Regions from separate parts of the Micromonospora sp. NPDC051543 genome, predicted to be linked through region 3. Evidence: riboswitches for the same ligand, from Rfam matches in the RefSeq annotation. Region 3 holds a riboswitch; each other region holds the start of a gene.
The links. Region 3 has a riboswitch for cyclic di-AMP ahead of ACIA3K_RS16565 (C39 family peptidase). Riboswitches for the same ligand answer to the same signal wherever they lie in the genome.

Region 1 (9,574 bases), on a different contig from region 3:
CGGTTTCGGGACTCTCTCGACCCGGCGGCCTCCTGGGGCGTGCCGGCACACGTCACCGTTCTCCACCCGTTTCTAGCGCCACAACAGATCGACGATCAGGTCCTGACCGTGCTGAGCGAGACCATTGCCGGTACACCGCGGTTCGACGTCGCGCTGACGCACATCGGCTGGTTCGGCGACACGGTCGTGTGGCTCGCACCGCAGCCGGACCGCCCGTTCGTGAACCTCACCACGGCGGTGTGGCGGCGGTTTCCCGAGACCGCCCCCTATGCCGGGGCGCACACCGATGTGGTGCCGCACCTGACCTTCGGCCAGGACGCCCCCAAGCCCACATTGAGCCACGCCGCGGAGACCGTCTCGGCACAGCTGCCGATCCGCGCGGCCGTCGACATGGTTCGCCTCATCGCCGGCACGCCGGGGCTGAGACCTTGGCGTACCGTCTGCGAGTTCCCCTTGGGCGCGCATGAAGCCGCCGAGAAGTAGCGGGGACGGGCCTCTGCCCCCACCCGATGACCTGACGTCGCTGGTCCTGCGTGTTGACTTCACCGCGGACGAGGCGTGGGAAGCGTTGAAGGATGCCCTCACCGCTGGCGACACTCGCCCGCACGCAACCTTCGTCAGCGCCCGCCGACCCTTGCATAACCCACCTGCTGTTTTGGAGGCGGTGAGGCGGTGACCCCAGCGCGGGACTCAGCAGCCGCTGCCATCCCGGACGGACCGCTCCTCCAGGCCGCACGCCGACCGACTGACGTTCAGCCGGCCGCGATGGTGCTCTCGTTTCCGCGCCGGTGGCCACCACCGGCACGCTCGACCTCGCGGAGCATCAGGGCAAGGCTCTGCGACCGGCGTTCGGCTGGGAGGGCTTCCCACGCCTGGCGGGCGTAGACGACCCCGCCGACCCGGTCGCCAGCTTTTGCCATCGTCAAGCCCCGGTGCAGCTCGATGTGCGTCGCGAATCGGGGTAAACCCGCCGGCCGCGTCCGGTCGGCCTCCTGCTGTGCCTCGCTGCCCGGTCCGAGCATGCCGAGGCGGGCGTACAACATGCTGCGGAAGGTCGCCATGCGCCACGGCGGCACGGCGGTATCCGAGACTTCACCGTCGGGCGACGCAACGTGATCGAAAACCCGTCGAGCCTCGGTGTCGTGCAAGATCGCCCCATCCTCGTCGCCACGCCCGGCTGCGACGTGCGCCTGCGCCATGAGGGCCTGAACGCGCCCGAGTGACGGCCGGTCGGACAGCGCGATGGCCTGTTCGGCATAGCGCCGGGCGGTGGCCAGCGATGCCCCTTCGTAGCCAAGGGCTATAGCAGCCCTTCCGCGTACCCACACGCGCACACCGAGGTCGTCGGAGCGGTCAGCGGCCGTTGCCGCGAGGTCGTACCAGCGGATTGCCTCGGCGGGATTGGACGTGGTCTTGCCATAGGTCACGAGCGCTCGCGCTGCGTGCGTCCACATGCGCGGTGTGTCGAGGTGCTGCTGAAGAATCACGAGGTCGCTCGCGAGCCGCGCCTGAAGTGCCGCCGCGCCTACGGCCATGTAGTCCCGCCCGTATTGGTCGACTCGCTCGCGCCAGTCCTCCTCGGCCCCTCGCCCATCAAGGGCTGCGCTGAAGCCGGCCCGGATCAGCTCACCGGCTACTACGGGGCCGACGGCACCCGCCGCGAGCCCGAGCACCTGTCGACGGTTCACGTCACCCTCCCCGAGTGCCCGCGCGTAGGCGAGAACGATGTCAGGCGTAGCGGTCCGTCGTCCTGCCTCGACGTTGCTCAAATGCGAAGCCGAGTAGCACGACCGCGCCGCCACCGAGGCGAGCGAAACGCCGGCCTCGGTGCGAGCTTGACGCAACTGCCCGCCTAGATCTTCCACGGGTCCCCCTGCTGAAAGCCGCTGAAAGCATCGACCTACTTCCCAGCGTAGTCCTGTCATCGCAGGCTGGAATCAGACGGCACGGCCGGCAGGGACCCGAACCCGGCGGACGTGTTCGTACCGGGGCCGCCCTGTCCGGCGAGCACTTACGGGGCGGCCCCCTTCCCAAGACGACAGCGCGAAGGAGGCACCGTGCGTTTCTCGTTGTGGCGCAGAAACCCTGTCCCGAAGGTGCCTGCACCTCGTTCTGCCCCGCGACTTCCGGCCTGGGTCACGGCGCATACCGAGGCGTTCCGGATTGACGAGGTCGGCCGGGTGGGTCGCCTGACCCGGGCTCAGGAGTTCCGGGCAAACGGGGGTCGGGAATGATCTCCGGGCAGGTTTCCGTCCCCGAGCGAGGGCCGGTCGCGGACCGTCCGCGCCGGCACGGCCAAGCCCTGCCGCACACGCCGCTACGACCGCACTGGGCGTGCCGCGCCGACGGTCAGCCGTGGCCGTGTGCGACGGCACGACTCATGCTCAAAGCCGAGTACGAGAGCAAGATGCCGAGCCTGTCGATCTACCTGGCTGGGCTGCTGTACGAGGCGATGCGCGACCTCTACCACCTCAACCCGCACGACGGGCCGAGCCCGCGAGCCCTGTTCGACCGGTTCGTGGCATGGGGACCGTTCCGCAAGCCGATCGTCGAGCCCGCGACGTCGAACAGCGGCGCCTAGATTCCCGCTGGCCGCCGTCCTGGCCAACCGGCAGCCACCCGGGCGCACCGAGCACAACCGGCGCGGGGAACGCATCTCCGCACAGCGAGAGCTTGACGGCCCTCACCCCGACCTGTCTCCCGGAAGTCCAGATCTGGACCTGCTCCGGGTGACCCTGAAAGCGCTCCAGGGCACCCCGGCCCCGCCCGGGACCTGGTTCACCCCGGCCGGACGACTCGGATTCGCGTTGCCCGAGATGGAAGGCCGGATGCTCGTTCACTCCGACATCAACCCGACCAACCTCATCCTCACTCCGGCAGGGATACGCGTCGTCGACTGGGCATGGACGACCGAGGCCGCTGCGTGGGTTGAGCTGGCTCTGCTCGTGCAGTGGCTGATCGGCAGTGGTCACAGCCCCGCCCAGGCCGAGAAGTGGTTGGCGCAGTTCCCCGCCTGGACCTCGGTCGGGCGCGACACCCTCGACGACTTCGCTGCGCTGAACGCCGCGAAGTGGGAGGTCAAGGCCGGACAGAGCACAGACGGATGGGTGCACGATCTCGCGGCGTGGACCGGCGAGTGGGCGAAGCACCGCAGCTCATAACGGACGCAGAAGGCCCTTGATCCACGAAGGCCCTGGCGGGACGATTGTCCCGACCAGGGCCTTCGATCGTGGAGCGGGTGACGGGAATCGAACCCGCACTGTCAGCTTGGGAAGCTGATGTTCTGCCATTGAACTACACCCGCAGGCGGCACCACTGTACCCGAGTCGTCGCAGCCATGCACCCAGCCACCCCCACGCGCCGACCGCCCCCGTTCACCCCCGAAGAAGTTTCCAGACGGCAACATATGGTCGTTCTCAAATGCGTCGATGAGTTGTAACGTCTGCCACACGTTCCCAGCCACGGCGTGACATACCCCCTGCCGCGCCGCCAGAAAGAGGTGGGCCCATGGGACTCCGTCCCAACCTGCTGACCCGGCGTGTCGCCGGCGTCGCGTCGACGACCCTCGCGCTGCTGCTCAGCACCGCTGCGGTGGGCGTCGTTCCGGCCGCTTCGGCCTTCTCCGCGGCACCGGGTGGCACCTGCGCGGAGCCGGCCGACAGTCACGCCAACGCCCGGGCGAAGCCCGGTGCCCCCGCCCTCCACGAGCCCAACGAGCTGACCGCCAAGCAGGTCCGTGAGCGGGACGCCGACCTCGCGGCGGCGTTGCGTGAGCGCGCCAACTACCGGGCCGGCGCGGGTGCCACGACGCTGGCCGCCACCGTCACCATTCCGGTGGTGGTGCACGTGATCCAGGAGAACAGCACCCGGGCCGGCGGCAACATCCCCGACTCGATGATCACCTCGCAGATCAGCGTGCTGAACCAGGCCTACGCGGGCGGGACCGGCGGCGCGGCCACCGCGTTCGCCTTCCGACTCGACTCGATCAACCGGGTGACGAACCCGTCCTGGTACCCGATCGTCTACGGCTCGTCGGCGGAGCGGTCGATGAAGTCCGCACTGCGGGTCGGCGGCAAGAACACGCTCAACATCTACCTCGGCGAACTGAGCGACGACCTGCTGGGCTGGGCGACCTTCCCGCAGCGGAAGCTCAGCAGCACCGACGGCGTCGTCGTTCTCGGCGAGTCGCTGCCGGGCGGCACCGCCACCAACTACAACCAGGGCGACACCGGCACCCACGAGGTCGGCCACTGGCTGAACCTCTACCACACCTTCCAGGGTGGCTGCGGCGGCTCGGGTGACGGCGTCAGCGACACCCCGGCCGAGGCGTCGCCCGCGTACGAGTGCCCGACCGGCCGGAACACCTGCTCGGCGGCCGGCCTGGACCCGATCACCAACTTCATGGACTACACCTACGACTCGTGCATGTACCAGTTCACCACCGGGCAGGCGAGCCGCATGCTGACCGCGTGGAACGCGTACCGCGCGGCCTAGCTCTCCCCGCGTACACCAGGTGCCGGCTCCGTCGTCGACGGAGCCGGCACCGGCGTATCTGCCCCCAGGGCCGTGGTCAGGCGGCCGTGCACTGGACGTCGCGGCTGCGACGGGTCGGGCGCGTCTGCGGTACGGGGGATGGCGCGGCCGCCGCGGGCGGGGTCTGCGGATCGAGCCAGACCTGAACGGCCGGGCGCCCCACGGCGATGCCCAGGCCGTGCTGGTCGCGACGGGTCAGCATCGCCACGTCGACGGTGAACTCGAACAGCCGCCAGTCGGCCCTCGGCTCGGCCCGGGCGCTCTGTGCCAGCCGGGCGACCCGGACCGGATCGGTGACCGGCCAGGCGTGGCCCGCCACGTACGCCTCGTCGTCGCTCTCCTCCGGAGGGAACGAGTGCAGCGCGTATCGGCCGTCCCGTTCGAGGTCCCGGCGCTTCGGCGAGTCGATGATGAAGCAGAAGAGACCCTCGTCGGTGATGACCGGGGAGACCGGATGCACCCGGGGCCCACCGTCGGCACGGACCGTGGCCAGATAGCCGAAGCCCGGCCCGTACTGCTGCAGGAGAACGCGGATGCCGTCGGCGAGGTGGGGCTCGTCGGCGGCGAAATCGGACCAGGAAGCCATGCGAGCATTCTATCGAACAAATGTACGAGGAGCGACCTCGACACGCTGGTCACCGCCCACCTCGCTATGGTGGTCCGATGCTGCTCTCCGACCGTGACCTGGTCTCCGAGATCAAGGCCGGCACGCTGGGCCTGGAGCCGTTCGAGCCCACCCTGGTCCAACCCTCCAGCATCGACGTACGACTCGACCGGCTGTTCCGGGTCTTCAACAACCATCTCTACACCCACATCGATCCGGCCATGCAGCAGGACGACCTGACCTCGGTGGTCGAGGTGCCCGACGGCGAGCCGTTCGTGCTGCACCCGGGAGAGTTCGTGCTCGCCTCGACGCTGGAGGTGATCTCGCTCGGCGACCAGCTCGCCGGCCGACTGGAGGGGAAGAGCTCACTGGGTCGCCTCGGCCTGCTCACCCACTCCACCGCCGGGTTCATCGATCCGGGCTTCTCCGGGCACGTCACGCTGGAGCTGTCCAACGTGGCGAACCTGCCGATCACCCTCTGGCCGGGCATGAAGATCGGTCAGCTCTGCATCTTTCGGCTCTCGTCGCCGGCCGAGCACCCGTACGGCTCGGTGGTCTACGGGTCGCGTTACCAGGGTCAGCGGGGGCCGACGCCGAGTCGTTCCTGGCAGAACTGGCGCGCCTGGCCGACCCGTTAGGAGACGACGCAGGCCCGCCGCGAGCGGATCGCGACGGGCCTGACTGCGTCCCGCTCCGGTCAGCCGGGGCGGCCGTAGCTGTGGATGGGCCCGTCGTCGACCCTCTTCATCTTGACGGGCACACCGGCCTGGGAGGCGTGCACCACCCAGCCGTTGCCGACGTACATGCCGACGTGGTGGATGTCGCTGTAGTAGAAGACCAGGTCACCGGGGCGCAGGTCGCCCTTGCTGACGTTCTTGGTCACCCGGCTCTGCGCAGCGGCGTTGTGCGGCAGCGACACACCGGCCTTCGCCCAGGCGGCCAGCATCAGCCCGGAGCAGTCGTACGACTCCGGACCCTCGGCGCCCCACACGTACGGCTTGCCGATCTGGGCGCAGGCGAACTTGACCGCGATGCCGGCGCCGCCACCCGGGTAGCTGGCCGGGCAGGGCGCGGGACGCAGCGGACCGCCGCCGCCGCTGCCGTACACCTTGAGGCGCAGCTTCTGCAGCCGGTCGATCTCCTCGTTGATCTGCTTCTTCTTCGCCGCCAACTGGGCCTCGGTACGGGTCAGCTGGACGACCATCTCGTCCAGCGGCGCCTTCTGCCGGGCCAGCTCGTTGCGCAGGTCGGCGACCTGGCGGACGTCCTCCTGCTGGTTGTGGGCGAAGCGGTCGAGCATTTCGAGCTGACCGACCATCTCGCTGGGCGACCGGCTGCCGAGCATCGTGTTGACGGTCGACAGGTTCTCACCCATGTACGCGCGGACGGCCAGCGCGCTGACCTTGTCCATCGCGGCGTCGACCTGGCGCTCCAGCGGCCCGATGCGGGCGGCGAGCGCGTCGGCCTGCTTGCGCTTGAGGGCCAGGTCGGCCTGGGTGGCGTTGTGCCGCTCGATGATCGGTTCGAGCTTGTTCCAGTCCTCGTCGATCTGGCGTTCGATCTCGGCGACGGACGGATCGGCGTGGGCCACCGTGGCGCTGCCCGTCAGGACGACGGCGACGCCGACCAGGGCGGCGAGAGCGGTGGTGAAGCGGGACCAGCGTGTACGCGGCACGGTCGATGTCGGGTCGGCCGGAGCCGACCGTCCGGACGACGGCCGCGGGGCTTCAAGGGCCACCGGGTTCCGTACTCCTTCTTCCTGACCGCCTACCGGGTTAGCTGACGGGTTCGGGCGGGAAGTGGGCGCCCTACCGCAGGAACTGCGGATTCACCCCGAGGAACCTGGGTCCCCGGCTCGCTCGTGAGCGACTCGGCGGTGTCGGTCCGTTACCGCCCGGGGTGGGCAGACCTGCTACCGGGCCGACGAATGACCAGAGTAGAGACGGCCGTTACCGATCCGCAACCCGTGCGGCCGTGACACTCCGTACTGATTGCAGCGGGCCATCGAGCGGATGTGAAGATTTCCTTCTGTACGTTTCGAAACATGGAAAGGTATTGACGCGGACTCCCGGGCAGGACGAGGGTGACCGCACCGACACCAGTTCACATGTAGGGGGTTCGATGAAACGTCCGACCCTGCTCGCCGTCGCGCTCGTCACCGCCACGGCGGCCGTACCGCTGCCCGCCGGCCCGGCCACCGCGGCCCCCACCGCCGACCGCCAGCAGCAGTACGCCGCCGCCTCGACCGAGTACGGCGTACCCATCGACGTACTGCTCGGCGTCTCCTACCTGGAGTCCCGCTGGGACAGCAACGCCGGCACGCCGAGCACCAGCGGCGGCTACGGCCCGATGCACCTGACCGATGCCCGGCAGGTGGCCGCCCTACCCGGGCGCGGTCACCACGACGCCCCGGGAGAGGATCCGCGCGGCGACGAGTCCCGTCGTGCTCTCGCACCGACGCCCGCCACCGGGGACGCGCCGCCCAGCGCCGCGCTGCAGACCGTGGACGCCGCCGCCGCGCTCACCGGTGCCACCGCCGAGGCGCTGCGCACCGACCCGACGACGAACCTCCGGGGTGGGGCGGCGCTGTTGGCCGCGTACCAACGGGAGGTCGGCGCCCCGGTCGGAGCCGGCACCGACCCGGCCACCTGGTACGGCGCGGTGGCCCGCTATGCCGGCGCGGACAGCGCCGATGCGGCCGCGGCCTTCGCCGACGAGGTCTTCACCACGATCGGCGCCGGCGAGACGCGGGTGACCGACGACGGTCAGCGGGTCACGCTGCCGGCCCGGGCGGTACGACCCGAGCGGGCCTGGCTGGACCGACTGGGACTGCGGCGGCTCGCCCGCCCGGACGGGTTGGAGTGCCCGAGCACCGTGTCCTGCGAGTGGATCCCGGCACCCTACGCGGCGTTCGGCGACGGCGACTACGGCAACCACGACCTGTCCGACCGGCCCGCCCGGCAGAAGATCGAGTACATCGTCATCCACGACACCGAGGCGAGTTGGGCGACCACCCTGCAACTCGTCCAGGACCCGACCTACGTGAGCTGGCACTACTCGCTGCGGTCGGTGGACGGACAGATCGCCCAGCACGTCAAGACCAAGGACGTCGCCTGGCACGCCGGCAACTGGTACGTCAACGCCAAGGCGATCGGGCTGGAACACGAGGGCTTCGCCGCGCAGGGCACCTGGTACACGGAGGCGATGTACCGGACCTCGGCGAAGCTCGTGCGGCACCTCGCGCTGCGGCTGGGCATCCCGCTGGACCGCCAGCACATCATCGGCCACGACAACGTGCCCGGCACGACCGCGTCGACAGTCCGCGGGATGCACTGGGACCCGGGACCCTACTGGGACTGGACGCACTACTTCGACCTGCTGCACGCCCCCCGGCTGGACACCGGCACCCCGGCCACCGGGCTGGTCCGGATCGACCCCGACTACGCGACCAACCAGCCGGCGTTCACCGGATGCGTCACCCCGGGGACGCCGTGCGCGCCACGCGGATCCTCGTCGGTGGTGCTACGCACCGCACCGGCTCCGGACGCGCCGCTGGTCAACGACATCGCGCTGCGCCCCGACGGCACCCCGAACACGATGGACGTGTCGGACCACGGGGCCCGCGCGTCCGCCGGCCAGACGTACGCGCTGGCCGGTCGACAGGGCGACTGGACGGCCATCTGGTACCTCGGGCAGCGGGCGTGGTTCCACAACCCGGCGTCCGCGCCGACGGCCACCTGGACCGTCGGCATGGTGGTCACCCCGAAACCCGGCCGGGCCACGATCCCCGTCTACGGGCGGGCGTACCCGGAGCAGGCGGCCTACCCGGCCGGCGTGCCCTACCAGGCCATCTCACCGTTGCAGTACACCCTCGCCGCCGGCCAGCGGTACGCCGTCGGCGCGGTGCTGCCCGGCGAGTACTACCGGGCCAGCACGTTCGACGGCTCCTCGCCCGGCGACTGGACGGTGATCCGGGGCAAGAACCGGTACGCGCAGATCCAGTTCGGCCACCGCGTCATGTACGTCGACCTCGCCGACGTGCAGCTCCTGCCGTCACCGGTGGGCGCACCCCGCTGAGGAACCACGACGGCCCCCGGTCGAGGTGACCGGGGGCCGTCGTCGTGCGTGGTGCGGATCAGCCAGGTCGGCGGAACCCGGCGACCGGCATGGTGTTGATGCTGGACACCTGCACCGGTTTACCGGCGCGTGGCGCGTGCACCATCTGGTTGTTACCCAGATAGAGCCCCACATGGCTCAGCCCGGAGTAGAAGAAGACCAGGTCACCGGCACGGGCGTCGGCGCGCGAGACGGCCTTGCCCTCGTTCCACTGATCACCCGTGTGGTGGGTGAGGTAGATCCCGGCCGACTTGTAGGCGTACTGGGTCAGGCCCGAGCAGTCGAACGCGTTCGGGCCGGTGGCGCCCCAGACGTACGGAT
Region 2 (9,996 bases), on a different contig from region 3:
CCGTGTGCCGAGTCGATCGCCGCCGTCCTGCCGGCCACCGAGCTGACCGTCTGCCCGGGCGCCGGCCACATGCTGATGATGGAGCGTCCGATTGAGGTGAACGCCGCCCTGACCGGCGTCCTGGGCCGGGTGCTCGCCGCACCGCCGCCCGGGCCCGGCCCGAGCGCCGCGCGGCCACGGCACGGCCAGGTCGTGGGCGCCGTCGCGGCGGGTCGCTGAGCCCGTTCGCGCACCTCGGGCGCGGCGGGTCGGGTCGGGGGCCGTACCCTTCTGCGGTTGGCCCGCGCGGTTCGCGCCGCTTGCCGGCGACATCGAAGGAGCGTGCGTTGACCGACCAGACCGCCCTGGAGCAGGAAATCGCCGTCGAGCAACGGCACCTCGACCGGGTGTACGCCCGACTGGCCGAGCTGCGGCAGTCGGCGGTGCGCGCCGAGCGGGACGGCTACCGGATGGCGCGGGTGGGCACGTTCGGCGCGCTCGTCGAACGTGACGCGATGGTCTTCCACGCGGCACAGCGGCGGCACACCCTCGACGCCGAACACGAGGGGCTGGTCTTCGGCCGCCTGGACCTGCGCGACCGGCAGGTGCTGCACGTCGGGCGGCTCGGCATCCGTGACGAGGACGCCAGCACCCTCGTCGTCGACTGGCGGGCGCCGGCCGCGTCGGCGTTCTACCAGGCCACCCCCGCGCAGCCGCTGGGCGTGGTGCGTCGCCGCACCATCCAGTCGCAGCGGGAGCGGGTCACCCGCATCGAGGACGACCTGCTCGATCCGGAGGCCGCCCCGGAGGGGATGACGGTCGTCGGTGACGGCGCGCTGCTGGCCACCCTCTCCCGGGCCACCGGTCGGGGCATGCGCGACATCGTGGCGACGATCCAGCGGGAGCAGGACGAGGCGATCCGGTCCCCCGGCTCCGGGGTGACGATCGTCGCGGGCGGCCCGGGCACCGGCAAGACGGCGGTCGCCCTGCACCGGGCGGCCTTCCTGCTCTACTCCGACCGCAGCCGGTACGCCGGTGGCGGCATCCTGGTGGTCGGACCGTCGACCGTCTTCGTCGAGTACATCGCCTCGGTGCTGCCGTCGCTCGGTGAGGACACCGCGACCCTGCACTCGCTGGGCACCCTGTTCCCCGGGATGACGGCCACCCGAACCGATCCGCCCGAGGTGGCGGCGGTGAAGGGCTCGCTGCGCATGCGCCGGGTGCTGGAACGGGCGGCCCGCGACGCCGCGCCGGGGGCTCCTGGCGAGCTGCGGCTGCTCTACCGGGGCGGGCTGCTGCGGTTGGACCGTCGCGAGCTGGACGCGATCCGGGACCGCGCGCTGCACCGGGGCGCCCGGCGTAACGAGGTTCGCCGCGCCGGGTTCGACGGTGTCTTCGCCGCGCTGTGGGCGCAGGCCCGGCGCGTGAACATCGGCCGGCTGCCCGAGCAGCGGGCCTTCGAGGACGAGATCGCGGAGCGGCCGGAGTTCCGGGAGTTCCTCAAGGCCTGGTGGCCACGCCTGCACCCCCGGCACGTGCTCGGCTGGCTGGCTCGACCGGATCGGCTGCGCCGGTACGCCGGCGGGATCCTCTCCGGCGCGGAGATCCGGCTGCTCGGCACGGCGTACCGGAGTCTGGATTCCGAGGGCCTGACCATCGCGGACGTGGCGTTGCTCGACGAGCTGGACGCGCTGCTCGGCAAGCCGGTGAAACCGGCGCGGGCCCGGCGCGACCCGTTCCAGCTCGCGGGCGGCGTTCGTGAGCTGAGCACCGCGGCCGACCGGCAGCGGGCCGCCCGCGCGGCGGCCCGGGAGCGGCCGGAGGACTACCGGGAGTACGCGCACGTGGTCGTCGACGAGGCGCAGGACGTCTCGCCGATGCAGTGGCGGATGATCGGTCGGCGTGGGCGGTTGGCCTCGTGGACGGTGGTGGGCGACCCGGCGCAGACCGCCTGGACCGGTGACCCCGAGGAGCTGACCCGCTCCCGCGACCAGGCGCTGGGCCGGCGCAAACGGCACGAGTTCACGCTCACCACCAACTACCGCAACTCGGCGGAGATCTTCGCGGTGGCGGCAGCGGAGATCCGCCGGCTCTATCCGGACCTGCCCCTGCCGAGGGCCGTCCGCTCCACCGGCGTCGACCCGGTCGAGCTGGTGGTGCCGCTCGCCGGGCTCCAGGCCGCGGCCGTGCAGGCGGCCGCCGGCCTGCTGGGCGAGGTCGACGGCACGGTCGGGGTGATCACGCCGGTCACCCGCCGCGACGAGGTCGCCGGTTGGCTCGACGCGCTCGGCGCGACGCGCTTGCAGGTGGTGACCAGCCTGGAGGCCAAGGGCATGGAGTACGACGGAGTCGTGCTGGTAGCCCCCAGCGAGATCCGGGCCGATCCGGGCTCCGGCGTACGCACGCTCTACGTGGCGCTCTCGCGCGCCACCCAGCGGCTCACCACCGTCGACCCGACCGGCTGACCGTCGCGTTGGCGCGCCCGTGGGCCGACCCTCGCCCTACACTTGCACACATAGCGATGTGAGCATACATTTGACCGGGTCCCGGGCGGCGTCGGAGGGTGGTTTCGTGGGAGCAGGACATGACCACCACCACGGGTCGGTCGCCAACGCCGCCCACCAGCATCGGGGACGGCTCTGGGCGGCCTTCGGACTGCTCGCTGCCCTGATGGTGGTCGAGGCCGTGACCGCCTTCCACACCGGCTCACTGGCCCTGCTGTCCGACGCCGGGCACATGTTCACCGACGTGCTCGGCATCGGGATGGCGCTCGCCGCGATCACCGCCACGCGGCGGGCCACCGGCGACCCGCAGCGCACCTTCGGGCTCTACCGACTCGAAGTGCTCGCCGCGCTGGCCAACGCCGTCCTGCTCTCCGGCGTGGCGATCTACGTGGTGATCGAGGCGATCGGCCGGTTCGGTAATCCGCACCAGGTGCTCAGCGGTCCGATGCTCACGGTGGCCGTCCTCGGACTGCTCGCGAACGTGGTCGCCTTCGGGCTGCTGCGCGCCGGCGCCCGGGAGAGCATCAACCTCCAGGGCGCCTACCTGGAGGTGCTGGGCGACCTGCTCGGCTCGCTCGGCGTGATCGGCGCTGCGCTGCTGATCGCCGTCACCGACTGGTGGTGGGCCGATCCGCTGGTCGCGGTCGCGATCGGCGTGTTCATCCTGCCGCGCACCTGGCGGCTGGGGCGGGCCGCCGTACGCATCCTCGTGCAGGCCGCCCCGGAACACCTCCAGGTCACCGCCGTGCACGACCGACTGGCCGCGGTGCCCGGCGTGGTCGAGGTGCACGACCTGCACGTCTGGACGCTCACCTCGGGCATGGAGGTGGCCTCCGCACACCTGACCATGGCGCCCGGCGCGGAGGTCGGCGCGGTGCTCACCGCGGCGCGTACCGCCCTGCGGGACGACTTCCGCATCGAGCACGCCACGCTGCAGACCGAACCCGGCGCCGCCCCGGGCGCCTGCGGTTCCGTCGAGTGGTGACCATCATCCTTCGTGGCCGCGCAGGCACCTTCCGTCACAACGGCTGCACAGACCCCACCAGCACCGGTAGGCTCTGTCCCGGCCACCACCCGGCGGCGCCTCCCGGCGCCGGTGGCGGCCGTCGCCTAATCGCCCGACAGGGCGAACCGGGGAACCATGTTCCTGGGGTGCATCCGCGTCAGCGGTAGGGATCTTCCGTCCCGAACCCGTCAGCTAACCCGGTCGGCGGCTGACGGAAGGACATGCGTAGTGGCACCAGCACGACCACCCGCCGCCCGGCTTACGGCACTGATCGTCATGATGGTCACCCTCAGCGTCGCGCTTCCGGTCGGCGCCGCCACCGCCGCTCCCCCCGGCGGCCTGCGGGCCGCCGCCGCCCCCGACGGCGACGAGGAGGGTGGTACGCCGGCGCTACGGGCCCAGCTCGAGGCGGCCAGCAAGGGCTACCTGGACGCGAAGCGCGCGCTGGACACCTCCGTCCAGCGGCAACAGCAGCTCGCGGTCAAGCTCAAGACCACCGAGGCCGAGATGACCGTACGCAACGGCAAGGTCGGCGAGATCGCCGGCGTCGCGTACCGCACCGGCCGACTCAGCACCGTCTCGGCCCTGCTCAACAGCAACACCCCCGAGGGGTTCATGGACCGGGCGGCCGCCCTCGACGTGGTGGCCGCCAACGAGGACCGGGTGCTGCGCGACCTGCAGTCCACCCGCGATGAGGCGAACCGCACCCGCGTCGCCCTCGACGGCGAGATCCGGGAGCAACGTAAGCAGGTCGAGGTGATGGCCAAGCGCAAGGAGCAGGCCGAGCGGGCCCTGACCGTCGCCAACGACAAGGCACGCGCCACCGCCGCCGACACCGACACCGGCTCCAACCGTGGCACCTCCACCGCCAACGCTCAACCCGCCCCCCGCAACTCCGACGGCTCCTGGCCGTCCGAGTCGTGCAGCATCAACGACCCCACGCCGGCCAGCGGCTGCATCACCCCCCGCACCCTGCACGCGCTCAACCAGGCCAAGGCCGCCGGCTTCACCCGGTACGTCTCCTGTCACCGCAACGGCGGCTCGGGTGAGCACCCCAAGGGCCGGGCCTGCGACTTCGCCGCGCAGAAGGGTGGCTTCGGCGGGATCGCCAGCGGCGGCGACAAGACGTACGGCAACAACCTGGCCGCCTACTTCATCCGCAACGCCGACCGGCTCGCGGTGCTCTACGTGATCTGGTTCAAGCAGATCTGGCTGCCCAGCAGCGGCTGGAAGTCGTACAGCGGGGGGAACGGCGACCCCTCCAGCGACCACACCAACCACGTGCACCTGTCGGTGTACTGAGCACCGACGCCGTCCGGGGTACGTCAGCGGGCGTACCCCGGACGTCGTCGCTGGTCGGACGACCATGCGGGGTCCAGCCCGGAGCATTCGGGTATGCCGCGAATCGCGCCCCGCACCCGCAAGGCCCTGCTCACCCTGCACCTGGTCACGTCTCTCGGCTGGCTCGGGGCGGACCTGGTGCTGCTCACCCTCGGCATCGCGGCACAGCGCGGGGCCGACCCGGCGGTGGTCTACCCGGTCGCCGGGCTCGTGGGCACCGTGCTCTTCGCGCCGCTGAGCGTGCTCGTGTGGCTCGTCGGTGTCGCCAGCGCGCTGCTCACCCCCTGGGGCCTGCTGCGCTACCGCTGGGTGGTGATCAAGCTCGTGATCACCACGGTGATGGTCGGGCTGGTGCTGTTCCTGCTCACCCCGAACCTGCGGCACGCCGGCGCGCTGGGTGCCGCGCTACCCGCGCGGGACCGCGCCGACCTGGTGATCGCGCCCGCGGTGTCGACCAGTCTCATGATCATCGCAACGGTGCTGTCGACGTACAAACCCTGGGGACGCCGGTCCCCGCAGCCCCGCCGCCAGCGCGACGGGTAGCGGGACAAGGGCCTGGTCGCAGCTGTCCGCCCGGGGCGGAAGGGTGCGCGGACACCCTTTGCTCTGCTTCCACGGAGGCGACACCGACGGCCCTCACGTGTTGCCTCGGTGGAAGCAGAGCAAAGGACCAACCGCACGTGCCGGCCACCCGCCCGGAGGCGTCGGCGTCGCGCCGGTCAGCCACCCGGAACGGCTCGCTGGGCTCAGGGCGTGGCGCTGTCGAGGGCCGCGCCGAGGCGCGCGGCCAGGGCGAGGTGGGCGGCGCGGGCCTGACCGAAGGCGTACCGGAACAGGGGTGTCGGCGCGCGCAGCGTGATGTCGACGTCGATGCGGACCAGACCGTCCGGCTCGGCGCGCAGCCGGGTGTGGTTGCGAACCGTGGTGGCGGGCCACTGGCGGGCCACGGTGACGATCTCGTCGGGCTCGCTGACCAGCACGTCCGCGTGGTACGTGGTGCGGAAGCGCAGCGGCCCGGCGACCAGCCTGTCGTTGATCGTGTAGCTGGCGCGGGCACCCGGGCGGGGCGGCACCTCGCGGACCCGCACGATCAGGGGATGCAGTTCACCCTGACGGCTCAGGTCGCTCAACAGCGCCGACGCCTCGGCGAGTGAGCAGCGGGCCTGGACGGTGTAGCTGAAGGTATCGCTGCTGAGCACACCGTCTCCCGACGTCGCTGGTCGCACGATCGTCCCGTACGCCGCTCGGGCTGGCAACGGCCGGACGGACACCGTGCGTTGTCCCGGCATTCGCGCAGCGTTCCCAATGACGGGGTCTGGGCGAGCAGGCCTGACGGTGGCAGCCGCGCCTCAGGCGCCGGGAAGCACCTCGGGGGTGGCGGCGCCGGCGAAGTAGGGCTCGGGCGCGCCGAAGAGACCGAGCAGGCCGGTCACCCAGAGCTGACGGTGCACGAACCGGCTCGGCTCGGTGACGACCAGCTTGACGCCACTGACCTCGGCGGTCTGGAAGCCGGCGACCATGGCGCTGATGCCCACGGAGTCGATGAAGGTGACCAGCCTCATGTTCAGCTCGATGCGGAGCGGGCGGCTCTTGGCCAGCACCTCCGCAATCGCCTCACGCACCTCGTACGCTGTGTCGACGTCGATCTCACCCCGGGGGGCGATCTCGACGACACCACCGGACAGGACCGACTTCACGATCGACAGGCTCACGCGAGCACCTCCACCCGCCCGTCCCCCGGGCGCCTCATCAGTACGCGGGCCGCGACCGAGAGTATTCCTCCAACGGCCTCGGTCGCCACCCCTCGGGATGAGCAATTCACGGATCCGAGAGGACAAAGTCGCCCATATCCCCACTTTTCGTTATCTGATCATTCAATACTTTTCGTTATCTGATCAGTCGACGATCGGTCGGAACCGACGCGTCGCCGGACCAGGGTAGCGGTCGCGGTCCGGCAGGCCCGACATCCGTACCGTCCCGCACGCCCGCCCCGCGTGGGACCGGCGTGTCGCGGTCGGACCCGCCAATGTGGTTGCCGACGCTTCCTAGCATCGGCCCGGGACACCCACCGTGACGGAGAGGACCTTCGATGATCAAGCGACTGGCCGGGTTGGCCGGCGTCGGTCTGCTGCTCGCCCTCGTACTGGCCTGCGGTTTCGGCGGCGGAGACGACGACGATGACGATGACGACGACTTCGCCCGCGGTGTGGCCGCGGTGGCGGTGCGCTGACCTCCCGCGGATGCGCCACGCGGCGCCGGGTTTGCGCGCGACCGGCCCGGGGCACTGCGCAGTCAGCGAACCGTGTCGCGCTGGACGGACGCCGAGGTCCGAAGTGGCCGGCGGCTTCGGCACCTGAGGAGGTAACCACGATGTTCGGAACCAACCTGCTGGACCGGCGCAGCAAGCCGGAGCGGATCGCGGACCAGGCGTGGGAGCAACTGCTCTCCGCCGTCAGCTCCGCGGGCGACAGTGTCCGGGACACCGCGCGGTCGGCCCGTCGCAGCAGCGGCGACCTCGCCGACGGCGCCGGTGACCTGGTGGGCTCGGCGGCGGAGGAGGCACGGCGTCGCGCCTCGCGCGCCTTCGACGCGCTCGCCGGACGCCAGCCGGCGCTGCCGTGGACGCTGCTGATCGGCGCCGCGCTGGTCGGCGCGGCGGTCGGCTGGGCCGTGGGCTCCGCCGCCCGCGCCGCCGGCAGTCGAGACGACCGCGCCGTCGACGACGTCGAGTTCGTCGACGTCGACCGCCCCAACTCCCCCGTCGGCCTGGACGACTAGCAAGTCGGTACGTGAGCGGGCCCCGTCGACATCGCGTCGGCGGGGCCCGCTCACGTACCGGTGGCGGCGCTGGCGGAAATGTGCCCGGTCCGCCGGGGTGCCGGACCCCTCAGGCAGCCCCGGCGGACCGGTGTTCTCGGGTGGCCCGGACGACGCCGGGCCACCGGGTCAGCGACTCGTGCAGCTCACCGAGGTGGGCGGCGAGTTGGTGCCGGTCCAGGAGCCGAGGAAGCCGATCGTGGTGCTGGCCCCGGGGGCGAGCGCGCCGTTCCAGCCGCTGTCCACGACCGAGACGACCGCCCCGGTCTGGGTGTGGGTGCCGCCCCAGAGCTGGCTGACGCGCTGACCGTTGGGGAAGGTCCAGCCGAGCGTCCAGCCCGCGATAGGCCTGGTGCCGGGGTTGCTGACCACGACCTCGGCCTGGAATCCGCCCGTCCACGAGCCGGTCACCCGGTAGGTCGCCGCGCACCCACCAACCGGAGGCGGCGTCGTCGGAGGCGGCGTCGTGGGAGGCGGCGTGGTCGGAGGCGGCGTGGTCGGAGGCGGCGTAGTCGGAGGCGGCGTCGTGGGAGGCGGCGTGGTCGGAGGCGGCGTCGTGGGAGGCGGCGTCGTGGGAGGCGGCGTCGTGGGAGGCGGCGTGCCGCCGGTGCGGTCGGCCACCAGGATGCCGCGACCATTGGTGCCCAGGTAGACCCGCCCGTAGACCCGGGGATCTCCGGTCAGCGCCTCGGTCGGGTTGCCGTACTGGTGGCGGTCGTCGTTGATGCGTACCCACGTCGTGCCGCCGTCGTCGGAGCGGTGTACGCCGGGCTGACCGTCCACGGTGCCGTAGAGGAAGACGGCGGGGTTGGTCCGCCCCGGCGCGGCCTTGCCGAAGCCGACGTTGCCGGAGGCGCTGACGCCGCCCAGCTTGGTGAAGCTGGCCCCGGAGTCGGTGGACCGCCAGAGCCCGCCCGGACCGGCCAGCCACAGCTCGCCCGACCTGCCGGGCAACGCCTTGAAGCGCACGTCGGCGGTGGGCAGGCCGGTCGCCGCCGTGGCGGTGAAGCTCGCGCCGCCGTTGATGCTCAGGTAGAGCCGGCCGCCGCTGAAGCCGTAGAACCGGTTGGGATCGACCCGGTCGGATTCGATCGTCGCGTTCGCCGGGATGCCCGTGGACGGCGCCCACGAGTTGCCGAAGCCGACCGAGTAGACGACGCGTTGGCCCGCGTCGCCGGGCGCCCAGACGAACCGGCTGCCGTCGGCCGCCGCGGCGACCGTACCGCCGGCGTTGACGCCCGACGGCTCGGTGCCCTGGAACCAGGTGGCCCCGCCGTCGGTGGAGAAGGCGACGTGGCTGTCGTTGGGCCGATCGGAGTCGGTGAAGTTGCCGGCACGCGCCAGCACGGCGGGCTTGCTCTCGGCGTAGTCCAGGCTCGTGGTGCTGGTGAAGACCGGCTGGGTGAAGAGCATCGACGGAATGGTGTCCAGGTCGGTGTGCCGGAAGCCGCCGACGTCGCCGAGCGCGCTGATCAGGGGCGCGCCGCTGGGTGGGCTGACCAGGTCGAGGACGGCCGTCTCCTCCAGGCCCCGGACCATCGGCCGGATCGTGAACTGAGCGCCGGTGTCCCACTTGGTGAGGTCGGTGGTGCCGTAGATGGTGGCCCCGGTGCCGTACATCATGCGGTTGGAGTCGTGCGGGTCGATCTCCACCGACTCGTTCATCCAGCCGAGCTTGGGGCTCTCCTCGGGAGGCGCCGGGTTGGTGCCGAAGGTCAGCCAGGGCACCGAGCTGATGTCCATGGTGTAGCGCTTGGACCGCTGCGGGTAGCTGGTGAAGTCCCAGATGCGGGTCCAGCTCGCCCCACCGTCGGTGCTGCGGAAGAAGATCGCGTCCGGCCACCAGGAGACCTGGGTGGCCACCATCAGCGTGTTCGGGCGCTGCCGGTCGATGGTCAGCCCGCTGTAGCCGAAGTAGTCGTCGCCGCTGGTGGAGGGGATCGGGCTGATCCGCGTCCAGGCCCCGGTGGACCGGGTGAACTTCCAGACGTCGCCCTTGCCGCCGTCGTACGGGCCGCCGGTGTCGCTGGTGGCGATGTAGAGGTGACCGCCGACCGGATCGACGACGCCCTTGTGCGCCAGGTAGCCGGTGGGTTGCCCGGGAATCCGTGCCCAGGTGACGCCGCCGTCGGTGCTGCGGTAGACCGGGTTGTCCTTGTCGGCCACACCCACGTAGATCGTCTGTGTGGTGGTGCCGGCGGCGCCGGTGCTCTTGTCGAAGCTGACCCAGGTCAGGCCCTGGTTCTGCCCGTTGTAGCCGTTCGGGTCGCTGGGGTCGGCCCGGTAGTTGCCGACGTTCGGGAAGGCGGTGACCTTGGCCCAGGTCGCCCCGTAGTCGGTGCTGCGCCA
Region 3 (9,996 bases):
CCCAGGGCCGCGTAGGCGCGGCCCGACTCCTCGACGAGCGCCGTCAACTCCGCCGGGTTCAGCGAGAAGTCCGAGTCCACGCCGCCGTCGGCCCGGTCCAGGGTCACGTGCTTCTCGATGAAGCAGGCGCCCAGCGCCACCGAGGCGACCGCCACGCCGATACCGGGCGTGTGATCGGAGAGTCCGACCGGCACGTCGAACGCGCCGGCCAGCACCGGCAGGCGGCGCAGGTTGCTGTCGGCGGGGGGTGCCGGGTACGACGCGGTGCAGGCCAGCAGCACGATGCCCGCCGCGCCGCCGTCGCGGGCGGTCCGTACGGCGGCATCGATCTCGGCGACCGTCGCCATCCCGGTGGAGATCACCATCGGCTTGCCGGTGCTGGCCACCAACCGGATCAGCGGAAGGTCCACCAGCTCCGAGGACGCGATCTTGTACGCCGGGGCGTCCAACGACTCCAACAGCTCCACGGCGGTCGCGTCGAACGGTGACGAGAAGACCGTCAGCCCGCGCTCGCGGGCCCGCGCGAAGATCGGGGCGTGCCACTCGTACGGGGTGTGCGCCCGCTCGTAGAGGCGGTACAGGTTCTCGCCGCCCCACAGCTCGTGCCCGCCGGAGATGCGGAAGGCCGGGGCGTCGACGTCGATCGTGATCGTGTCCGGCCGGTACGTCTGCAACTTGAGCGCGTGCGCGCCGCTCTCGGCGACCGCGTCCACGATGGCCAGCGCCCGGTCCAGGTCGCCGTTGTGGTTACCGGACATCTCGGCGACCACGAAGGGCCGCTCCCCGGCACCGACCGCGTGCGGTCCGATCTTGATTGTCGCCGTCATTCCGACCTCTGTTCCCTTACGCCCGCACCGAAGGTGCGGTGGTGCTGTCGTCGTCCCCCGAACGGGTGGACGACCTGAAAAACTCCGGCACCCGCCGAACGGGTCACGGCAGGCGGCCACCGGCCAGCGCGTCCGACCGTCCCGGCAGGCCGGCGGTCTGCCCGCCGTCCGACCTGCTCGCCGACCGCGCCGTTCGGGACGGGTCGTCGGCCGACGACGAGTCGGCGCCAGCGGTCGGGCTGGGCCGTCGCCACCGGCCCGTGACCCGGTGGGCCTGCCGCAGCGCCGAGTACGCCAACCAGTCACCACGCCCCACCAGACGGTGCTTGAGCCCGGTGACCCCCGGCGGCATCGGGTAGCCCCCGGGGGGCAGGTATCGGCGGTAGTGCTCGGCGACCCGGTGGAAGAAGGCGCGCCGCAGGTGTGGGTGCAGCCGGCCGTCGTTGCCGACCACCACCAGGTAGTGGCTGATCATCAGCTCGAACAGCTCGGCCCGCAGGCCTTCGTCCGGGTGCCGGCGGGCGACCCAGTCCATCAGCCGCTCGTACTGGCCGAACGCGTCGAAGTGCCGACCACTGCGGGTGGAGGTGATCGCGCCCTGGCGGCCCTGCCGGTACAGGTAGCAGACCCGGTCCAGCACCGAGATCTTCTCCGCGCCGATCAGCAGCGGGTGGCTGAACGGGATGTCCTCGTACCAGCCGGGGAAGAAGCGCAGCTCCAACTCGTCGAGGAAGGCCCGGCGTACCACCTTGTTCCACGCCGTGTGCTGCACCCGCAGCAGGTGCGGCTGGTCGGCGAGGCGGGCCACGCCCGGCACCCCGCGCAGCAGGTGGCTGCTCGCGTCGACCTCCCGCCGACCGTCCTCGTGCACGCGCAGGTGGTCCAGCATGAGGACGTCGGGCTGGTGTTCACGCAGCCGGTCCAGCACCGCCGCGATCGTGCCCGGCGGCAGCCAGTCGTCGCTGTCGACGAACCACACGTACCGGCCGGTGGCCACGTCGAGGCCCGCGTTGCGGGCCAGGCCGAGGCCCACGTTCTCTTCCAGGTGTACGACGCGGACGTTGTCGCGCCCGGTGGCGTAGGACCGCAGCATCGCGCCGCAGCCGTCCGGGGAGGCGTCGTCCACGGCGATCAGCTCGACCGCCTCCGACTCGCCCACCGGGATGTCCGCCCGGATCGACTCGAGGCACTGGTACAGGTAAGCCTCGACGCCGTAGACGGGCACGACGATGCTCAGCAGCGGCGCGTGCGTCGGCTCATTGACCACCTCGCCACCTTCGACGACGCGGATGGCCAGCCCCGGAACCACATGTGGCCGCGGATGGTGGAATCCCTGAACACCCGCGAAGCGGAAGGTTAACAACGGCCGCCCGGTTCACCCGGGAGTGACCCGGTAGGGTGCCTCGGCATGACGAGCACCACCGACGCGCCGACCGCGCCGGCCGCCCCCGCCCGGCTGCCGTCGCTGACCGGGCTGCGGTGGATCGCCGCGCTGCTGGTCTTCGGGTTCCACGCCGGGACGATGCGGATCATCGCCGAGCCGGACTACAAGGCCGTCGTCGACGCCCTCTTCACCCTCGGCCTGTCCGGCGTGCAGTTCTTCTTCATCCTCAGCGGTTTCGTGCTGGTCTGGTCGGCCCGCCCGGGCGACTCGCGGCTGACCTTCTGGCGTCGACGGGTCGCGAAGATCTACCCGAACCACGTGGTGCTGTGGGCCGCCGCGCTGCTGGTCGCCTGGTGGTTCGCCGATCCCGTCCTGCCGGCCGTCGCCGTGGAGAACCTGCTGCTGTTGCAGGCGTGGGACCCTCGGCTCGGCTGGTTCTACAGCGTCAACACGGTGAGCTGGTCGCTGTCCTGCGAGTTCTTCTTCTACCTGTGTCTGCCGCTGGCGCTGCCCCTGTTGCGCCGGGCGCGACCCGCGGTGCTCTGGGCGCTCGTCGTCGCGCTGCCGCTGTTGATCCTCGCGCTCTGGCCGGCGCAGCAGCTGGTGCCGGAGGTGAGCCGCTGGTGGTTCACCCAGATCTTCCCGCCGGCGCGGTCCCTGGAGTTCTGGCTGGGCGCGGTGGCGGCCGAGCTGATGCTCCGGGGCCGGTGGCGCGGGCCGGGACTGACCGCCGCCACCGCGATCTTCGTGGGCACCTGGGTGGCCGCCGCGCAGTGGATCCGCGCCGAGTTGTGGACCACGCTGCTCGCCGTCGCGTACCTGTTGGTGATCACCGCCGCCGCCGACGCCGACGTGCGCGACCGGCGCTCGCCGTGGCGCTCACGCCCGCTGGTCTGGCTCGGTGAGGTCTCGTTCGCCTTCTACCTGGTGCACGTCCTGGTGATGACGAGCGTGCTCCGGCTCAGCGGCGACTGGGGGACCGGCTTCCGGGGTTGGCGGGGCCCGGCGGTGGTGCTCGGATTCCTGCTCGTGAACCTGGTCCTCGCCGGGCTGCTGCACCGCTTCGTGGAGATACCGATGATGCGCCGGCTCGCGCCACGCCGCCCGGGCCGCCCGCCGCTCGTTCCTCATCAGCGCACCCCGGAGACCGTAGGTGGTGACGCGGACGGGGTCGGCGCGGCGCGGGCCGACACGCCCGTCGCCGATGCGTCCGGGTGGTCCCGACGGTAGCGTGAGGACGTGCTCCCGGTCGCGCTCACCTGTCCCCTGTGGTGGGTGGCGCGGTGCTCATGCCGAGGTGTCGATCATGGAAACCGTCGTCTTCTACCAGTTCCTGACCGAGGTGCCCCAGGCCGCCGCCATCTGGTCGGCCCTGTTCCTACTGGCGCTGACGGTCCTCGCCGTCCTGGTGGCCCGTCCGGAGCGGGACTCGCCCGCGGCCGACCCCACGCCGCCGACACCCACCGCCCGCGAGGTGGCCGTCGCCGAGATGGCCGACCTGCGCCGGTACGCCGAGGAGGTGGCCGTGGCCGCCACCCGGGCGGCGCGGACCGCCCGACGGCGGCGTGCTGACTGGCTGGTCGCTCAGGACGAGGCGCAGCGGGCCTGGACGGCGTACGACGAGGCGGACACCGCCGCCCGTCGGGTCGCCGGTGCCGGGGCGTTGCCGACGCCGCGTACCCCGCACACCCCCGCCGAGTACGCGGCCCGGGAGCGCTATCTGCACCGTGCCGCCATGGCGGCGCACTGGCGGGGGGAGTTGACCATGGCTCAGCTCGGCGACGTGTTCGGGCATCGGCGCGGCTGGGACCCCCGCCGGCACCCGGTCGAGCAGGAGACGCTGCTCATCCGGGCGATCCGGGACGCGAGGCTGGCCGAGCACCGGACGGCCGCCGAGCGGGAGCGGTCGTCCTGGCGGGACGCCGAGGTGGCCGCCGAGTCGGCGCGCGTCCTCGCCCAGGAGGCGTACGTTGCGGCGGTACGGTGCCGGCCGAGCCCAGCGCTCTCCCGGCGCACCGCGACGCGGCCGTCGCGTACGGCCCTCGTGGCACGCTGGCGTCCGGCCCGGGCCGGTTGAGCCCGATCTGTTATGTGAGGCGGGTCACCGGCAGCGGAAATCGGGCGGTCGGCGTCATCGACGGCCATTGTGCCCGCGATTGTGGCGGCGTTGTCGGCCGCCTGTCCGGTTGTCGCCCACAGGTGCCGGCGGAACCCGTTGTCCCATCGAGTCACGTCAGCGGCAAAACGCGCAGAAATTGCTGGGCCAATCGATGTTTACGCAGGTGGGCGCGGCTTGGCAGAGTGCGCACCGGCCAGTACTGTCGTCCCGTCCGGTGCGGTTACCGATCGCAGGAGGCGACGCCGTGCCGACCCGCTCAATCGTGATCAACGAACCGGGGACCCACAGTAAGTCCGGGGTGAATCCGCGAGCCACGGCCCGCGGTAGGGCGATCTTCCCGCCCGAATCCGTCAGCTAACCCGGTAGGCGGTGACGGAAGGAGTTCCATCCTCGTGCAGCACCCCTCGATCCCCCTGTTGTTCCTCCGCCTCCACGGCGACGCGGTGTCCCCGCTCATCCGCCTCGTGACGGTGAGCTGACCCCCCCGGGTCACCGCACTTCCCGCCCGGCCGCGCCGGGCGTTCCCCTGAGCGGTTCATCATCCGCGGGCCACCGCCCGCGCGCTGACGCCTGCCCGGATGCCGGTCGGGCCCCGGTGTGCCGCTCTCCCTGTGAACCGTGGAGGACCTCGTGAAGCACACCCTGAAGCGCCAGCTCCGTCGCCTCGCGACCGAGCGCCCGTACCAGATCGTCGCCGCCTCCGCTGCGGCCCTCGCGATCGCCACCACCGCCGGCGCTCTGGTCGCCGGCGCCGACGACGCCCCGGCCGGCTCGCGCACCCCGACCACCATCGCCGAGATGCGCAGTGACACCGTCGCCTCCCGTGGCGAGCTCCGGTCCGCGGCTCCGTCGGCGAGCGTCGCACCGAGCACCGCCGCCCCGGCGACCAGCACCGCGTCCCCCGCCGCCAAGGCCACGAGCAACCCGGACGTCACCCGGAAGCCGACGCCTCCGAAGCCACCCGCGACGAAGGTGCTCGACTACGACTACGAGGCACAGAACACCTACTACAACTGCGGCCCGGCGGCCACCCGCAACGCGCTCAGCGCCAGCGGCATCGACCGCACCCAGGAGGAGCTCGGCGCCGAGTTGGGCACCACCGAGATGGGCACCAACTCGGCCGAGGACACCACCCGCGTGCTCAACGCCGAGGTGAAGGGCTCCCCGTACCGCACCCGCATGTTCGCGGGCACGCCCAGCCCGGCCCAGATGGACCGTCTTCAGGCCGACGTCGTCAAGGCCATCACCGATGGCCGCGGCGTGGTGGCCAACGTCGCCGGCGACGCCATCGACACCGAGGGCGGCTACCACTCCTACGGCGGTGGGCACTACATCGCCGTCGTCGGCTACAAGGACAACGGTCGTACCGTGCGGATCGCCGACTCGGCGAACGCCGCCGACCCGGCCTACTGGATCACCACGATCGACCTGGCGAACTGGATCGCCACCCGGGGTTACTCCGCCTGACCAACGCGCGACACCCCACGACGCCGCGGGCGCCGTCTCCCACGAGGGGCCGGCGCCCGCGGCGTTCCCGTGTCGGGGCGCGACGCGGGTGAACGCCTCTCGTACCGGGCCACGAACCGTGGGAGACTGCGGCCGTGGTGGATGAATCGGGTGGTCAGGCTGGCCGTGAGCCGATCCTGTTGCTGCTGCACGGCATGGGGGCGACGGGTGACGTGTGGCTGCCCTGGGCGCCACTTCTGGAGCAGCACTGGCCCGGCCGGTGGCTGGCGCCCGATCTCGCCGGTCACGGTTGGTCGGCGCCGCTGTCGTCGTACTCCTTCGAGGGTTTCGCCCAGCGGGTCGCGCAGGGCCTGGCCTCCGACGACCGCATCGTCGTGCTCGGGCACTCGCTCGGTGGCGTGGTCGGCCTGGCGCTGGCGGCCCGCGCCGCCGGCCTGCCGGTGGACGCGGTGGTGGGCTTGGGCATCAAGGCCGTCTGGACGCCGGCCGAGCTGGCCCGCGCCGTGGACCTCGCCGCCCGCCCGGTGGGCTGGTTCACCAGTCGCACCGAGGCCGCCCGCCGCTATCTGCGGGTCGCCGGCCTCACCGGTCTGGTCCTCCCGGACCACCCGATGGTCGACGCCGGGCTGCGTCAGGTCGACGGCCGGTGGCGGCTCGCGATGGACGACGCCGCGTTCGCCGTCGGCGCGCCCGACCTGGCCGCGCTGCTGGCGGCGACCGACGTGCCGGTGGTGCTGGCCCGCGGGGAGCACGACCCGATGGTCACGGACGCGCAGCTCAAGGAGTACGGCGTACCGGTCGTCACGCTGCCCGGTCTCGGGCACAACGCGCACCTGGAGGATCCGGCGGCCGTGCTGAGGTTGCTGGACCCGTACCGTTGATCGGTCAGGCAGGTGCGGGCGCGGGTAGTTCCCGGGCCGGGGTCAGCTCGCGGCGGGCGGCGGTCAGGAAACCCTCGGCGTACGACTCGGCCGGGAAGTCCCCCAGGTAGCGGCGGCGGGTGACCCAGCGGGCGTCGGCCAGCGGGTCGGTGTCCAGCAGGGCGGTGAGCACGGCGTCCACGTTGGACATGTCGCGCCGCAGCACGTAACCCGAGCCGGCCAGCGGGAAGCGCTCGGTGAACCGGTCGCCCTCGCCGCCCATGTCGGTGACGGCGTACGGCTTGCCGGAGTAGAGATAGTCGGAGATGACCCCGGAGACGTCGGAGACCAGCGCGTCCGAGCGGTTCACGGACTCGGTCAGGCTCAGCTCCCGGGCGGCCGCACCGAACACGTGCTGCCGGCCGGTGCGGGCGCGGTCGGCGACCAGCAGTTCGGTGAGCCGGCCCAACTGGCGTGCCGACGCGGGGTTCTGCGCCGTGTACGGATGCGCCCGCAAAATCACCGTCGCGCCGCGCCCCAGCAGCCGCCGCAGCAGCTCCTCGGCCACCGGCAGCGAGCAGTAGTCGGCGTCGGCGTGGTGCCCGGTCCAGGTCGGGGTGTAGAGCACCGTCGGGTGCGCGAGGCCCCGCGTCGGCTCCTCGCGTACCTCGATCGACTCGACCTGGGGACGGCCCACCACGACGAACTTCTCCGCCGGGATCTGCACCCCGGCGCGGGCGTACCGGTCGATCGCCGCCGGCCCGGCCACGAAGATCCGGTCGAAGATCCCTGAGACCGGGTTGGCGCTGGGCGCCTTGTCGCTGTCGCCGTGGTGCAGTTGGACGTGCGTGAGCTGGGTGAACCGGATGCAGTGGCTGTTCTTCGCCCCATGGTTGACGTAGAAGGCCACCCGCAGGCTCGGCACCAGCGCTTCGTCCATCGCGCGCAGCGTGGGGCAGTAGACCACCGGCGCGTCGGTGGCCGCGGCGATCGGCGCGACGAACTCCGGCTCACGGACCAGCACCAGGAAGGGCCGGCCGATCCGTTCGAGGTACGGCAGCCACATGGTGACCTGGTACTCGGAGCCGGGCGGTGCGGAGAAGTAGAGCAGGAACTCCGGCTCGTGCCGGCGTAGCGCGCGGGCGACCTGCCCACCGCCGGCGGCCGGGCGGAACCGTCGCCTCGCCAGGTCCAGCGCGACCGCCCCGGCACCGGCGGCCACCAGCAGGCTGGCGGCGAGCGCCACGACGGCCGGCAGGGTCGACGCGGCGGCGATCGCCACCACCGCGAGCAGCCCCAGCAGGGCGACGCCGAGTCGGTCGGCGATCAGCGGGGTCCAGGCGCGTACCGGCAGGTTGGCGGCCCGGATCTCCAGGTTGCCCGCGGTGCGCAACGGCCCCACCAGCAGCACCAGCCCCAGCAGGACCAGCGCCGTCGCGGCCAGCGCCGGGTCGAAGCCGTCGTCGAGCCGTCGGGAGTAGCCGACCAGGACCGCCGCGGCGATCAGGGCGGTCTCGGCCACCAGGTCGGCGCCCGGTCGGATCCGCTGCTCAGCGGCCGCCGCCACCAGCGCGGCGACGGCCAGCGCGAGGCCCCACCCGGTGCTGCCGGTGAGGGCCAGCACCACGAAGGCCAGCACGGCCAGCCCGGTGCTCAGGCACCGGGCGGCCACCTTGCGAACCAGGTCACCACGCATGTCGCTCCGATCGCCGCCCTCGGTGTCGCGGTGCCGTCGGCGTCAGTTCGTCGACGCCGCGGCCGGCGTCTCGGACCGGTCCGGGCTGGCCTGCGCCGGCACGGACGGGCCGTCGCCAGGCGCCCGGCGTACGTCGATGACCTGACCGGTCAGGTCGGAGATCAACACGTCGAGCGAGGACTGCGCGACGGCCTCCGCGGCCAGCAGCGTGTTCTCCGGCTCCTCGCCGAAGGCACGCGTACGCATGGGGGTGGCCGTCCGCTCCGGGTTGATGCAGTTGACCCGTACGCCGACGTCGGCCCACTCGTCGGCGAGCGCCTGGGTCAGGTTGACCAGGGCGGCCTTGGTGGACGAGTAGAGGGCGTAGCGGGCCCGACCCCGGGTGTACGAGCTGGAGGTGTAGAGCAGCAGCTGACCCTTGGTCTGCTGCAGGTACGGAAGGGCCTGCCGGGCGATGGTCACCGGGCCGACGAAGTTGACCTGCAACACCCGGTCCATCGTCTCCTCGTCCATCTCGGCCAGGGCGCCCCGCTCCAGGATCCCGGCGGTCACCACCACGTGGTCGATCCGGCCGGTGGCCTCGAAGGCGGTCGTCAGCGCGGCCTCGACGTCCTCGGCGCGCTCGACGTGGGTGCCCGTGGTGGAGCGGCTGAACGGGAAGACCTGCGCGCCGAAGCGCCGCGCCAGCTCGGTCAGCTCGTGGCCGATCCCGTAGCTGCCGCCGAACACCACGATCGTGCGGCCCGTCAGCTCCTCGGTGTAGCTGCGGTGGTCGGTCAGCCGGGGCGCCTGCGCCGCCGCGAGCTGGAAGAGCTTGTCCGCCAGGTGCACGTCGACCGGGTGGGTGACCTTGATGTTCTCGTCCGAGCCGTCGATCACCTTGATCGGCGTGCCCGGCAGGTACCGGAGCACCACGCCGCAGTCGTCGGTGGCGGCGAAGTCGGGGTCGTCCTCGGCGATCCGGTACGCCTCACGGATCGTGGGGGAGCGGAACGCCTGCGGGGTCTGTCCCCGGCGCAGCCGGGAGCGCACCGGAATGTCGGTGATGCAGTCGTTCTCGTCCACCTGGATGATCGTGTCGGCGGAGGGGATGGCGACGTCGACGGCGTCGTAGGTCCACAGCGCGTTGACGCACTCGCGGACGATCCGGCCGCTGAGCAGCGGGCGGACGGCGTCGTGGAAGAGGATGTTGCAGTCGGCCGGCCCGACGGCGTCGAGCGCGATCCGGGTGGTCGCGTTGCGGGTGTCGCCGCCCTCGATCACCTTGGTGACCTTGCGCAGGCCGGCCTTCTCGACGATCTGCCGGGCGTCGTCGACGTGACCGGTCGCCATCAGCACGATGATCTCGTCGATCTCCGGAGCGGCCTCGAAGACCGCGAGAGTGTGCTCGATGATCGGCTTACCGGCGATCTTGAGCAGCTGCTTGGGGATGCCGAGGCCCAGCCGGGTCCCGGTGCCGCCGGCCAGCACCACGGCCACTGTCCGCGAGGGCCGCCACGGTGCGGGGGTCTCCGTTGCGGCGTCCGGGCCAGTGGTCTGGTCCTGCGTCATTGCCGGATCCTCACTCTCAGGGTTGCGTTAACGGAAAGTTCCGCCCGAGCGGCGACGGAATGAACCTTAACGCGCGGACCGCGCCGCCCCAA

Region 1: linked by a shared signal. The riboswitch ahead of ACIA3K_RS23275 (NlpC/P60 family protein) and the one ahead of ACIA3K_RS16565 (C39 family peptidase) in region 3 are both predicted to bind cyclic di-AMP.
Region 2: linked by a shared signal. The riboswitch ahead of ACIA3K_RS03300 (coiled-coil domain-containing protein) and the one ahead of ACIA3K_RS16565 (C39 family peptidase) in region 3 are both predicted to bind cyclic di-AMP.

The regions. Positions count from the first base shown of each region.
Region 1 covers NZ_JBITDT010000012.1:271,499-281,072, reverse strand. The annotation lists gene ACIA3K_RS23315 (2'-5' RNA ligase family protein) at 1-483, shown strand, start outside; gene ACIA3K_RS23310 (helix-turn-helix domain-containing protein) at 753-1,865, opposite strand; gene ACIA3K_RS23305 (hypothetical protein) at 2,231-2,581, shown strand; gene ACIA3K_RS23300 (hypothetical protein) at 2,730-3,161, shown strand; tRNA gene ACIA3K_RS23295 (tRNA-Gly) at 3,231-3,304, opposite strand; gene ACIA3K_RS23290 (zinc metalloprotease) at 3,508-4,494, shown strand; gene ACIA3K_RS23285 (pyridoxamine 5'-phosphate oxidase family protein) at 4,571-5,119, opposite strand; gene dcd (dCTP deaminase) at 5,197-5,775, shown strand; gene ACIA3K_RS23275 (NlpC/P60 family protein) at 5,835-6,812, opposite strand; cyclic di-AMP (ydaO/yuaA leader) riboswitch at 6,888-7,023, opposite strand; gene ACIA3K_RS23270 (N-acetylmuramoyl-L-alanine amidase) at 7,259-9,214, shown strand; gene ACIA3K_RS23265 (NlpC/P60 family protein) at 9,273-9,574, opposite strand, start outside.
Region 2 covers NZ_JBITDT010000002.1:60,608-70,603, reverse strand. The annotation lists gene ACIA3K_RS03315 (alpha/beta fold hydrolase) at 1-219, shown strand, start outside; gene ACIA3K_RS03310 (HelD family protein) at 327-2,444, shown strand; gene ACIA3K_RS03305 (cation diffusion facilitator family transporter) at 2,551-3,468, shown strand; cyclic di-AMP (ydaO/yuaA leader) riboswitch at 3,581-3,712, shown strand; gene ACIA3K_RS03300 (coiled-coil domain-containing protein) at 3,718-4,791, shown strand; gene ACIA3K_RS03295 (hypothetical protein) at 4,885-5,373, shown strand; gene ACIA3K_RS03290 (SRPBCC family protein) at 5,577-6,029, opposite strand; gene ACIA3K_RS03285 (STAS domain-containing protein) at 6,180-6,542, opposite strand; gene ACIA3K_RS03280 (hypothetical protein) at 6,920-7,060, shown strand; gene ACIA3K_RS03275 (hypothetical protein) at 7,201-7,608, shown strand; gene ACIA3K_RS03270 (cellulose binding domain-containing protein) at 7,777-9,996, opposite strand, start outside.
Region 3 covers NZ_JBITDT010000008.1:129,170-139,165, reverse strand. The annotation lists gene pseI (pseudaminic acid synthase) at 1-827, opposite strand, end outside; gene ACIA3K_RS16580 (glycosyltransferase family 2 protein) at 931-2,094, opposite strand; gene ACIA3K_RS16575 (acyltransferase family protein) at 2,236-3,441, shown strand; gene ACIA3K_RS16570 (hypothetical protein) at 3,518-4,288, shown strand; cyclic di-AMP (ydaO/yuaA leader) riboswitch at 4,574-4,714, shown strand; gene ACIA3K_RS16565 (C39 family peptidase) at 4,949-5,797, shown strand; gene ACIA3K_RS16560 (alpha/beta fold hydrolase) at 5,932-6,678, shown strand; gene ACIA3K_RS16555 (CDP-glycerol glycerophosphotransferase family protein) at 6,683-8,353, opposite strand; gene ACIA3K_RS16550 (D-ribitol-5-phosphate cytidylyltransferase) at 8,396-9,904, opposite strand.